4 regions of the Bacillus sp. D48C genome follow, and region 4 is predicted to be linked to each of the others. Evidence: predicted binding sites of a transcription regulator. Region 4 holds the regulator's gene; each other region holds the start of a gene.
What was found. The regulator LexA, encoded in region 4, represses DNA repair genes until DNA is damaged. The targets are predictions, from matches to a motif close to CGAACATATGTTCG.
Positions count from the first base shown of each region.

Region 1 (3,275 bases), on a different contig from region 4:
ATTACAATATCTAGAATCTTCTTAATTCCAATTTTTATGGTAATTATGTTAGCGCCCTTTGATTGGGGTTCATACAAAATTGGTGATGTTGATTTGCCAATTCAACATTTAGTAGGGGCACTTATCTTTATCATTGCTTCAGCTACAGATTGGATTGATGGACATTACGCAAGAAAGTATAATCTTGTAACGAATTTAGGAAAGTTTCTTGACCCATTAGCTGATAAATTACTTGTTTCAGCAGCACTTATTACATTGGTAGAGATGCAATATGTACCGGCTTGGATTGTTATTGTAATTATCAGTCGTGAGTTTGCTGTAACAGGTTTACGTCTTGTACTTGCTGGAACAGGGGAAGTAGTTGCGGCAAATCAGCTAGGGAAAATTAAGACATGGACACAAATTATTGCGATTGCAGCATATTTATTACACGATGTACCTTTAAATTTAATCCATATTCCAGTTGCTGATATCTTCATATGGATTGCATTAATCTTTACTGTTATTTCAGGATGGGATTATTTCTGGAAAAATAGAGCTGCTTTTGTAAACTCAAAATAGAAGTTTATGGGGGAATTAGGATGAATGCTGAGATTATTGCGGTTGGAACTGAATTATTACTTGGACAAATTGCAAATACAAATGCCCAGTTTTTATCTGAAAAGTTAGCTTCAATTGGAATTAACGTGTACTATCATACTGTTGTTGGTGATAATAATAAGCGACTGCAAAAGGCGATTGAAGCTGCGGAAGAACGTGCTGATATACTTATTTTTACAGGTGGATTAGGACCGACAAAAGATGATTTAACGAAAGAAACGATAGCGGCTAGTTTAGATGAAGCGCTTGTGTATGATGAAAAGGCATTAGCCTTAATAAGTAATTACTTTAAGCGTACAGGCCGTGAATTTACGGAGAATAATAAAAAGCAAGCGCTCGTCTTAAATGGAGCAACAGTATTTGCAAATGACCACGGTATGGCGCCTGGTATGGGGGTAAATAAGAACGGAAAAGTTTATATTTTATTACCAGGGCCGCCAAAAGAAATGAAACCAATGTATGTAAGTTACGTGGAGCCTTTTTTACGTAATTTTACAACAGGAGAAAACATTTATTCCCGTGTGCTTCGTTTCTTCGGTATCGGGGAGTCCCAATTAGAGGTGAAAGTTCAAGATTTAATTGATGGACAAACAAACCCAACAATCGCCCCGCTAGCAAATGATGGAGAAGTGACATTACGTTTAACCGCTAAGCATCAAAATGTTAGCGAAGCGGAGAAACTAATTCAACATGTGGAAGATTTGATTTTAGAAAGGGTAGGAGAATTTTTCTACGGATATGACCAAGAATTTTTGCATTATAAGGCAATCGAGTTATTGAAGAGAAAAGGGTTAACTTTAGCATGTGCAGAAAGTTTAACAGGTGGTCTTTTTGGAAATCAAGTAACTGAAAATGCTGGTGTTTCTTCTGTATTTAAAGGCGGTGTCATTTGTTATCATAATGATGTGAAGCAACATGTATTGCGTGTGCCTGAAGAAGTGTTGCATACTGATGGTGCAGTTAGTAAAGAATGTGCTCATTATCTTGCTGAAAATGTTAAGGATTTATTAAAAGCGGATATCGGAATTAGTTTCACTGGGGTAGCAGGGCCAGATGCTTCAGAACAGAAAGAGCCAGGAACAGTATTTGTTGGATTGGCGATTAAAGGTGAACAAACTGCAGTTTTTCCTCTTAATTTAAGTGGAAGTCGTCAACAAATTAGAGAACGCTCGACAAAATATGGATTTTATCATTTATATAAAAAGCTAGAAGAGATATAAGTTTCTTCTAGCTTTTTTTATAGTTAAATTACGTATTTATGTAATGGAAAATAAAAAAATCGAATAAATGTTCGATTTTTGTTGGCAAATTGAATTGAAAATAGGTATAATAAGATTAGCAATTCAGTTAAGGAGGAATTTTGAATGAGTGATCGTCAAGCGGCATTAGATATGGCGTTAAAACAAATAGAGAAGCAATTTGGTAAAGGTTCAATTATGAAATTAGGAGAACAAGCGGAACGTAGAATTTCTACAATTTCAAGTGGTTCTTTAGCACTTGATGTGGCATTAGGGGTAGGCGGATACCCACGTGGCCGTATTATCGAAATTTACGGACCTGAAAGTTCAGGTAAAACGACAGTTTCATTACATGCAATTGCAGAAGTACAACGTCAAGGTGGACAAGCAGCATTCATCGATGCGGAGCACGCAATGGATCCTGTATATGCACAAAAATTAGGCGTTAACATAGATGAATTACTATTATCACAGCCTGATACAGGGGAGCAAGGATTAGAAATCGCGGAAGCTCTTGTACGAAGTGGTGCGGTTGACATTATCGTAATTGACTCTGTAGCAGCTCTTGTACCGAAAGCAGAGATTGAAGGCGACATGGGTGACTCACACGTAGGTTTACAAGCACGTTTAATGTCACAAGCACTTCGTAAGCTTTCAGGAGCAATCAACAAATCAAAAACAATTGCAATCTTTATTAACCAAATTCGTGAAAAAGTTGGGGTTATGTTCGGAAACCCAGAAACAACTCCAGGTGGTCGTGCGTTGAAATTCTATTCAACTGTCCGTCTTGAAGTGCGTCGTGCGGAGCAATTAAAGCAAGGTAACGACATCGTTGGTAATAAAACAAAAGTAAAAGTAGTGAAAAATAAAGTAGCGCCACCATTCCGTGTTGCTGAAGTTGATATTATGTACGGAGAAGGTATTTCAAGAGAGGGTGAAATCTTGGATATGGCTTCTGAGCTTGATATCGTTCAAAAGAGCGGTGCTTGGTATTCTTATAATGAAGAACGTTTAGGACAAGGTCGTGAAAATTCGAAGCAATTCTTAAAAGAGAATACGGACTTAAGAGAGGAAATTGCCTTCTTTGTTCGTGATCATCACGGAATTGGTGAAGATTCTGGTGTGGAAGACACGGAAGATGCAACTCTTCAAGATTAAAAAATAAAAGACACGGGTCCCGTGTCTTTTATTTTTTTACCTTCTATTAAAGGGGTATCTATCGTAGTGGTTAAAATATTTTTTTGACTCAAATGGGATGTGTAAAGAGGAATATTCATACGTTTTAAGGGAATAAAATGGTATTTACTAAGGTTTTCCAGGATAGTATGCTATCAATTTTTCAAATTCAGATAACATTAAGGACTGAAGGTAAAGAAAGTAAAAGTAGACAACGCTTGACAATGAAAATTACGATAGATACAATGAGAATGTATATTT
Region 1 is NZ_JBKFAQ010000008.1:183,036-186,310, forward strand. It holds gene pgsA (CDP-diacylglycerol--glycerol-3-phosphate 3-phosphatidyltransferase) at 1-561, shown strand, start outside; gene ACLBXA_RS19815 (competence/damage-inducible protein A) at 582-1,820, shown strand; gene recA (recombinase RecA) at 1,965-2,996, shown strand.
Region 1: recA (recombinase RecA) is a predicted target of LexA. The motif match lies at 1,881-1,894, and genes of this name have one in related genera.

Region 2 (3,275 bases), on a different contig from region 4:
AACGTCTTTCCTTCTTCATCTGCAAGCGGGCATGAAATGTATAACCTCTCAGACGCTCTCGTTACCATTTGATACATAACGAACTGTTCTTCTAACAAAGTTTGTCTCGTCGTTGGCGCTAATTCAATCCCTGCCGCACCAAGAACTTCTCTTTCCTCATCAGAAAGCATACCTTCATCCATAGGTGCTGCTGGAATGACCCCCTCATTTACACCTATAATAAACGTTGCTTTCACGTCAGATAACCTGGAGTGATCAATATTAGCAATTAACACTTGGTCTAATGACGGCGGAATGTTAGCAAATTGAAGTGCCTCAAGACCTGTCGACATAACGTCCGTAAACATAGAAAGAGACATTTTCTCTTCACCAAGCATCTCTACAAATGTATCAAGAAGACTCATTACTTCTTCCCATACTTGTTCATGATCTGTCGCAAATAAGAAATCTCCACTTTCTTCTGCACGTATACGTAATTCTTCTAGCTTCTTCGGAACATCCAGTTCTTCTAAAAATAAGTAAACTGCTTCACACATTTGCATAACTGTTCCTGCACGCTTTAACCTTTTTTGCATGCGAATAACAGGTGTTCTTACAACGTCACGTAACATATTTATTTTCTCTTCCATTTCACGTTCACTGTCTGTAATCATCCCGTTCGTATCATCAAGAGAACGATAACGGCGATACATCCATGGATCCTCTGAAGTCCACCTCTTTCCTTGTACACCGTACGCTAAACAGTAATTTTCAAATTCATCCATTTCTTCACGCATCGTTTCTTTTCTTACGTCTAATGGATATAAAAGCTCTGTTTTCACGCAGCGGAACACCGCATCATAACGCCAATTCCCACTAATAATCTCGAGTGCAGAACGAATACATTCTACTAATGGGTGGTGTGACATCGGACGCTTTTCATCGATGAAGTGCGGGATATTGTAATCTGTAAATAACGTGCGCATCACATCGTAATAACTTTCCCCATTACGAAGAAGCACTGCAATATCTCGGTAACGATATTTTTCATTCGCAACAAGTTTACGAATTTCACGAGCAACACCTTCTACCTCCGCTCGTAAATTCGCAGCTGTGCTAATCGTTACACTCGCTTGACCGTTAAATTTTTCATTCGGACGCGCTTCATAATGAGCTTCTAAATGCGCTAATGCCGGAGAATGAAAACGCGGCTGTTCCATAAGTGGAATTGTTTTTTCAATTTCTATTTTCTCTTCACGCGCTACTTGTTTGATTTTTTCATACGTTAACGTCGTTTCATAAAATAAATCGAGTTCATTTACTGGCTGTGCTAACGTTTTTTCATCTATCGTTAACGTGATCGTAACTCTCGCTCCGCAAATCATAAGCTGTCTTACAATCTCTAACTCTTGCGGGGAGAATGAATGAAATCCATCTATATAAATTTCCGCACCATTTACATATTCAGACTGCGGAAGCTTTTCCACTAGCAATTGCAGGTAGTCTTCTGAATCTAAATATTTTCCAATTAAAGCACGTTCAAAATCATCGTATAATAGCTGTACATCATACACTTTATTCGCTAGTAACTTTTGTTCGGCACTGCTACTATGCGCATCCAATTGTTGCCACATTTCATATACGTTAGATGGCGTTACATTGTAACGTTTAAACTCTGCAATCATACTGCCAAGATGTTCAAAGAAACCGTTTTGCTCCGCTGCTTTTTGGAACACCGATAATCCATCTTTACGAGACTCTACAATTTTACGGAGTAACATATGTACACCCGCTTCATCAATATGAAGACGACTCGCTCCGCCAACTTCTTGTAGTACCTTCCACGCTAATCGTGAAAAACTAAAAACTTGTGCCCGAATAGAACCTCTTACATCCTCACTTCCAATTAACGCCTGCTGCGTCTGGAATGTCATCTGTTCTGGCACAAGATATAATATTGTTTTCCCTCTCGGGCGTTGTTTTAACTCTTCTTGCACTTCGCGTAAACAAAGTGTACTTTTTCCACTTCCCGCTCTACCAATCACAAATCGAAGTGACATGTAACCCCACCTTTCACTTACATAACGAACGTTAGTTTGCTACTATAATTGTATTATAGTACACGAAAAAAGACAAACTGAGTTGTTTGTCTTTTCTATACTTCTATCTATTATATCAACCTTTTGAAAAATTCGTTTGCACCTCTTGAATTGGCCAATATCGCAAATCAACTTTACCGACGACTGTATCAGCTTTTACAAAGCCAAAGTGTCTACTATCCCAGCTCCCGAGCCGGTTATCACCTACTACAAAAATAAACCCGGGTGGCACCAGCTTTTCTTTCGTTAACTCTTCTAATTTAAAGTCGCCTGTTAGTTGCCTTCCATTTATCTCTTTCTTATATTTCTCTAGATACGGCTCATCAATAAATTGTCCATTTATATATAACTTATCATGCTTATATTCAATATGATCTCCAGGTAAACCGATAATTCGCTTTACATAGTCCTCTTTTTTATTCGCATGAAACACCACAACGTCAAATCTGTTCAAGTCCCCAACTTGATAACTCACCTTATTTACAACGAGCATATTACCATCTTGCAATGTCGGCATCATTGACTTCCCCTCTACAACATACGTTGAGAAGAAAAACGTTCGAAAAAATACAGCTAATAATACACCAATTAAAATTGTTCGTATCCACTCTATGCCTTCTTTTTTCAAAGTTTTCTTCATCCGCTTCTCCCCTTATCCTTTAATACTGAAGCTTTCCTTTACAAAGAAGACTATTCTTAATGTAGTTCTAACTTTACTTCAATTTTCTTACCGACATACCATAAAATAAAAATACCAATCGCTACAATGACTGATTTCACCGGATTATGAATAAATGACATTAAATCATGACCGATATACGTTAAAATAAAAATCATCACAAGTTTTCCGAATGCTAACGCTAGCCCAAACTGTTTTACACTAATTCGTGATAAACCAGCGACAACATTTATTAGCGCTGACGGTGTAAACGGAAAACAAAATATAACAAAAATCGGTGCGAATCCTTTCCTTTCAATCCACCCCATTGCTTTTCTTACTCTCTCATGCTTATTTACAAACGAAAAGAAACGACTGCGACCAAAATGGCGGATGATGAAAAAGACAAGTAATGCACCCATTACTGATCCAAGCCATGAATAAAGAAAACCGAGCCAAAAGCCAAATGCAACAGCATTCGCCAGTACAAATACAATAAGCGGTAATGCTGGAATCAACGCCTCTATCATCGGTAAACC
Region 2 is NZ_JBKFAQ010000004.1:44,887-48,161, forward strand. It holds gene addB (helicase-exonuclease AddAB subunit AddB) at 1-2,039, opposite strand, end outside; gene lepB (signal peptidase I) at 2,155-2,718, opposite strand; gene ACLBXA_RS12055 (TVP38/TMEM64 family protein) at 2,775-3,275, opposite strand, start outside.
Region 2: addB (helicase-exonuclease AddAB subunit AddB) is a predicted target of LexA. The motif match lies at 2,065-2,078, and genes of this name have one in related genera.

Region 3 (3,275 bases), on a different contig from region 4:
GTTTGTACAGGAAGAACAAAAGAAATTTAATCGAATGGAGCGTGTTTTACAAGCTGTTGTTTATTCGGTAGATGTGGAGGGAGATCTTGATTGGAAAGTTATGTTTGAACTTATTCAGCTTTCGAAACAGTCTCCTCGTATACGTGAAATATTCCAAAATGAAGTGTTTTCAAAGGAAGAACAAAAGTTGCTTCACAATTTGCCGAATATGAGTGAAGAAGATCCGAATGTTTTAGAATGGGTAGATTTATTAAAGCAATTCCGTACTTTTATGAAGGAAGGTAAAGAAGCTGCTAATGATGAGGTACAAGGGGCAACGAAAAAATTAATGCAGAAGTGTTTAGAAATGGCTAATGGTGACGAAGCATTTTTAGATAAGTTATGGGAAGTTAGAAAATCGAAGGAAGATTCACAGAAAATGAGCATGTATCCAATTGAAGAAGAACTTTTAATATATATGGATGAAGCTTTTCGTATTTATGATGAAAAGGAGAAGGATAAATGAGTATACTCGCAGAATATCGTTGGTATTTTTTAATTGGGGCAGAAATTGTATTTTGGTTATCAGCTATCGGTTTCTTTTTACTCCGTTACGGATTCCGTTTGAAAAAGGCGAGCTTTATTATGGGGATTGTACTCCTCGTAAATGAAGTGTTTATTTTAACATTAGGGGTAGTGGACTATTATCAAACAGGAAAGTTCTCTAATTTTCAAATCATTACTGTAATTATTTTATTGTATGCAGTTTTCTACGGGAAAAAGGATTTGAAGAAGCTGGATATATTTGCGCAAAAGCTAGTTGCGAAATGGCGTAATGAACCAGCGCCAATTATGGAAGAGCACGTAGAATTAACAGGTATGGCCTATGCGAAGCAGGAAATAAAAAATTGGGTATTACATCTTGTTTTATTCGTTGGTGTGCACATATTCTTTTTCTTTGCGTATGGATTTATTTCGTTTGAACAATGGGGTAATTGGTTAGAATCGGGAATCGTTTTAAATAAAGCTGCAAGTCGCGTGAGCCAAGTGTGGGCAATTATATTTTTAGTTGATACAGCGATTTCATTTTCATATGTGATTTTTCCGAAGAAGGAGAAAGGAAAAGAAAAGCTACTTTCATAGTTGAAAGTAGCTTTTGGGTATACAAATAATTTTTATAGGAGAGGATGACAATAGGAAAAAGAATCAGTTTTATATGTCTATTTCTCTTTAGTTTAGTAGCATGTGCACCATCTAACACTACAATTAACAAGAAGAATGATGTCATTGTAAAGGGAACCAGGATTTCCAATCTAGATAAATTCGAGCAGTTCGTTTGGAATGTGGAACAAGGGAAAGTTGATGAAATAAGAATTGTACAGTATACCGATGAAGGTGACCCGGTTTTTCAAACGTTAGAGCATAGTGGGAAAGATATCCTTTATGTGTTAGATAGTAGACAAGACAAATTTGCTGGTGAGGATAAAAGGTTATATAAAGATAGCTGTAAAAGGATTGTTAAAGAGCAGCGTGAATCGCAAACGGCTTATAGGTTAATAGACTGTGTGAATGAAAATGGGCGCAATGGATATGACTTAGTATATGTACCTAAAAAATAGAGTTAGTAGAGGAAGGAAGTATTTACTCCTTCCTTTTTCTATGTGTATATTGTCGAAAACTTTACCGAATATCTGTTCGTTTTTTTAGGTTTTTTATAGGTATTCGTGGTAAAATAATAATACAGATTTTTATGAGGAGGTCGGATTTTCTTGGAACGTCAATTTGAAATTGTCTCAGCGTATTCCCCGCAAGGTGATCAGCCGGTAGCTATAGAGAAGCTTGTAGAGGGAATTAATAGTGGAAAGAAAAAGCAAGTGTTGCTTGGAGCGACAGGAACGGGTAAGACATTTACGATTTCAAATGTCATTAAAGAAGTGCAAAAGCCAACACTTGTCATGGCTCACAATAAAACATTAGCAGGTCAGTTATATAGTGAGCTAAAAGACTTTTTCCCGAATAATGCAGTTGAATATTTTGTTAGTTATTACGATTATTATCAGCCAGAAGCGTATGTACCACAAACAGATACGTTTATTGAAAAGGACGCGCAGATTAATGATGAAATTGATAAATTGCGTCACTCGGCAACGTCTGCATTATTTGAACGGGACGATGTAATTATCGTTGCGAGTGTATCGTGTATATATGGTTTAGGTTCTCCTGAAGAATACCGCGAGTTAGTTGTGTCACTTCGAGTTGGTATGGAGAAGGACCGCAATCAATTGCTTCGTGAACTTGTTGATGTACAGTATGGACGTAATGATATTGATTTCAAGCGTGGTACATTCCGTGTGCGCGGAGATGTAGTTGAAATCTTCCCAGCATCACTTGATGAGCATTGTATTCGGATTGAATTTTTCGGCGATGAAATTGATCGTATTCGTGAAGTAAATGCGTTAACAGGTGAAGTATTAGCAGAACGTGATCATGTAGCAATCTTCCCAGCATCTCACTTCGTTACACGTGAAGAGAAAATGAAGGTCGCTATTGAAAATATCGAAAAAGAATTAGAAGAGCGTTTAAAGGAATTAAATGATAACGGTAAGTTGCTAGAAGCACAGCGTATAGAGCAACGTACACGTTATGATTTAGAAATGATGCGCGAGATGGGCTTTTGTTCAGGGATTGAAAACTATTCCCGTCATTTAACACTTCGTCCAGCGGGTGCAACGCCGTATACGTTATTAGATTATTTCCCGAAAGATTTCTTAATTGTTATGGATGAGTCGCACGTATCAGTGCCACAAGTAAGAGCGATGTATAACGGGGACCAAGCACGTAAGCAAGTGCTTGTGGATCATGGATTCCGTCTGCCGTCAGCTTTAGATAATAGACCGCTCATGTTTGATGAGTTTGAGGAGAAAACAAATCAAGTTATTTACGTTTCGGCGACGCCAGGACCGTATGAGTTAGAGCAGTCACCAGAAGTAATAGAACAAATTATTCGTCCAACAGGGCTTTTAGATCCACCAATCGATATACGACCTATTGAAGGTCAAATTGACGATCTATTAGGAGAAATTCAAGATCGTATTGCAAAAAATGAACGTGTACTAATTACGACTTTAACGAAGAAAATGTCAGAGGATTTAACGGATTACTTAAAAGATGTAGGAATTAAAGTGAACTATCTTCACTCTGAAATTAAAACGTTAGAACGTATTGAAATTATCCGTGACCTTCGCCTTGGTAAGTTTGATGTACTTGTCGGTATTAACTTATTACGAGAAGGATTA
Region 3 is NZ_JBKFAQ010000003.1:350,732-354,006, forward strand. It holds gene ACLBXA_RS10570 (MerR family transcriptional regulator) at 1-505, shown strand, start outside; gene ACLBXA_RS10575 (hypothetical protein) at 502-1,122, shown strand; gene ACLBXA_RS10580 (DUF4362 domain-containing protein) at 1,167-1,598, shown strand; gene uvrB (excinuclease ABC subunit B) at 1,749-3,275, shown strand, end outside.
Region 3: uvrB (excinuclease ABC subunit B) is a predicted target of LexA. The motif match lies at 1,664-1,677, and genes of this name have one in related genera.

Region 4 (3,275 bases):
TCTCCGAAAGTAATCGCAAAAGAATTACTTGCGATGTATCGCTTCGATGAAATGAAAAAAAATCCATCGACTTCAAATGTGACAAGAGCTGTTATGGCAGCGATTGGACTTAGTTTGTTTAATTTTATTATTGTGTTAGGCCCGTTAGTCGCAATTATTGCTTTTATATTTTCTTTTTGGATTGGTGGTATTGCTAGTGTAGTAACACCATTTTTCGTTATTGGAAAAGTATTTATGGGTACTTTTATATGGTTGGATCTTTTCGTTAGTATAACGTTTGTTGGAGTAGGTTTGTTGTTATGTATTATCGCTTTTTATAGTACAAAGTGGTTTAAGAGATTGTGTGTACGATACGTAATATGGAACTTCAAAATGATAAAAGGAGAGTAAATGATGAAAAAACTATTTTTAATCGCTATCGCTTGTATCATTATTGGAGTAATAGGAATTTCCCAAACATATGAAAAAGCAGTACAAACTGCTGAAAAAGGCGATAAAGAAGATGTAATTAAAAACGAAACATTAAAAAATATAGAAGTTAAGTTAGATGCCGGAGATATTGTTATCCAAAAATCTCCTGACTCTTCTTTTTATGTAAAGCAATCAGGAGATGTACGTAAACAAGTGATTCGTATTGCAGAAGATGGTGACACATTAAAAATTATTGGGGAAAGAGAAAAAGGTGCTTCATTTGATTTTTCTTTTTACGATTTTAGGTTCCAAACGTCTAAATTGACTCTCCTTGTGCCCGAACGCTCTTATCAAGATGTAAAAGTAAATTCATCTGCTGGACAAATCGAAATGAGTGATGTGAAAAGTGATAGTGTAAGTGTTAGAACACTTGCTGGAGAAGTAGAGCTGAAACAAGTAACGTCTAAGAATGTGGAGGGATCTACAAAAGCTGGTGAGGTGAACTTTAAAAAAGTAATAGGGAAAGTGACTGCAAAAACAACAAGTGGGGAAATAAATATTCAAGATCATGATTCTAAGTATAATCTAGAAGCAAGTTCAACTGCGGGAGATATAGATATTACTTTATCGGAAAAACCACAAGATGCGGTAATTACTGGGCAAAGTGCTGCCGGAGATGTAACAATTTTTAATGAAGAAAATAATAACGTAACAATTGGAAATGGTAGTAAAAAGATTAGCGGTAAAACGGCTGCTGGAGATGTCACGATTGAAACTCGTTAATAAGAAATAGAGTGCATGGAAATCTATCAAAATACAAAAAGAAGATAATTACCGTATATAAATAAGGTAATTATCTTCTTTTTGTTATTTTTAATGTAAATCACGATATACGCCAATTACTTTCCCGATAACTGACACTTGTTTTAAAATGATAGGTTCTAATGAAGAGTTTTCTGGTTGTAGACGGAAATGGTCTTTTTCTTTATAGAAACGTTTAACAGTTGCTTCGTTATCTTCTGTTAAAGCGACTACAATTTCACCATTATATGCAGACTGTTGTTGGCGAACAACAACTAAATCTCCATCGAAAATACCAGCTTCAATCATACTATCTCCAGAAATACGTAACATGAACACTTGGTCTGCTCCGGAAACAATGCTAGCTGGAAGTGGGAAATGTTCCTCTACGCTTTCGACCGCTGTAATTGGTAAACCAGCAGTAACTTTTCCGACAATTGGAACTTGAATAACAGATTGTGTTTCCGTATCCATTCGGTCTTCGCCTAAAATTTCAATGGCACGTGGTTTTGTTGGATCGCGTCGAATGTATCCTTTTTCTTCTAATCGTGATAAATGTCCGTGCACTGTAGAACTAGAAGCGAGGCCGACTGCTTGACCAATTTCACGTACGGAAGGTGGATATCCTTTTTCTTGTACTTTTAGCTTAATAAAGTCGAGAATGTCTTGCTGGCGTTTCGTTAACTTTTCCATGTTTTCTAACACCTCGTTTTCTTTCATTTTTCTTATTAATAAGTATAACATGTGAAAAAACATTCTACAAACATAAGTTCGAACAAATGGCAGATTTATGTTACACTATAGGGAAATGATAGGGAGAAAGAGGGGTTCAAAATGAATGCAATTATTTATGCACGTGTGAGTACAACGAAAGAAGCGCAAGAAACATCATTATTACGTCAAAAAGATGAATTATTGCATTTAGCTGAGCGCTATCAAATGAATGTTACTAAGGTGATTGAAGAGCAGGCTAGTGGGTATACAATTGAACGTGACGGTATATTAGAGGTGTTAGATACAATTCGGGACGAACAAATTGATGTGTTACTTATACAAGATGAAACGCGCCTTGGTAGAGGGAATGCGAAGATTGCATTAATGCATTGTTTACATAAAGAAGGCATAAAAGTATATACACATACACATAATGGTGAATTACAATTGTCGGATTCTGATTCGATGGTATTAGATATTATTGGTATTGTTGAAGAATATCAAAGGAAGATTCATAACTTGAAAATTAAACGAGGTATGCAACGTGCAGTAGAAAAAGGTTATCGTCCAGAAAATAATTTAAAAAATCGTCATTTAAGTGTAGGAAGAGAGAAAAAAGAAGTGCCAATTGAGGAAATTGTACGTTTGCGAAAAAGTGAACTCACGTTTGAAGAAATTGCAGCAACACTACGTGGATTTGGTCATAATGTTTCAAAGGCGACTGTACATCGTAGATATGTAGAGTATACGAAGCAATTGCTTGATAAAGAAGAGTAACTATTGTATGATAATAATCAGTTTTGATTAGAAGGGGGATTCGAGATGATTAATCACGAACTCGTTGAACGCATTAACTTCTTAGCGAAAAAAGCAAAAGCTGAAGGTTTAACTGAAGAAGAGCAACGTGAGCGTCAATCGCTACGTGAACAATATTTAAAAGGATTTCGTCAAAATATGTTAAACGAACTTAAAGGTATTAAAGTTGTTAACGAAGAAGGTACAGATGTTACACCGACGAAATTAAAAGCTTTAAAAAAGCAAGATAATGCAAAATTAAATTAAAAGATGGGCGAAGCCCATCTTTTTTATTTGTAAAAATCCTTATTTAATAACTTTCCAGTTGTTATTAACGGTTGCTTCTATCGTTCTATGTTCCAATATATAATTAGCGATAAGTTCAGACATATCAGTGGGTATATCTTTTACTATCGGTTTGTTTTGAAACATAAAGAAATTTCCCCCGCCACTTGCACGATAATTATTCATTACAACGTCATATTCGTCATTCATATTAAGAGGAGCACTTTTATGCTGTAAAGATTCTACTCTTTCACCAATTGGTTTTGAAA
Region 4 is NZ_JBKFAQ010000006.1:16,209-19,483, forward strand. It holds gene ACLBXA_RS16160 (DUF1700 domain-containing protein) at 1-390, shown strand, start outside; gene ACLBXA_RS16165 (DUF4097 family beta strand repeat-containing protein) at 391-1,194, shown strand; gene lexA (transcriptional repressor LexA) at 1,285-1,905, opposite strand; gene ACLBXA_RS16175 (YneB family resolvase-like protein) at 2,047-2,703, shown strand; gene ACLBXA_RS16180 (DUF896 domain-containing protein) at 2,749-2,988, shown strand; gene ACLBXA_RS16185 (bifunctional metallophosphatase/5'-nucleotidase) at 3,028-3,275, opposite strand, start outside.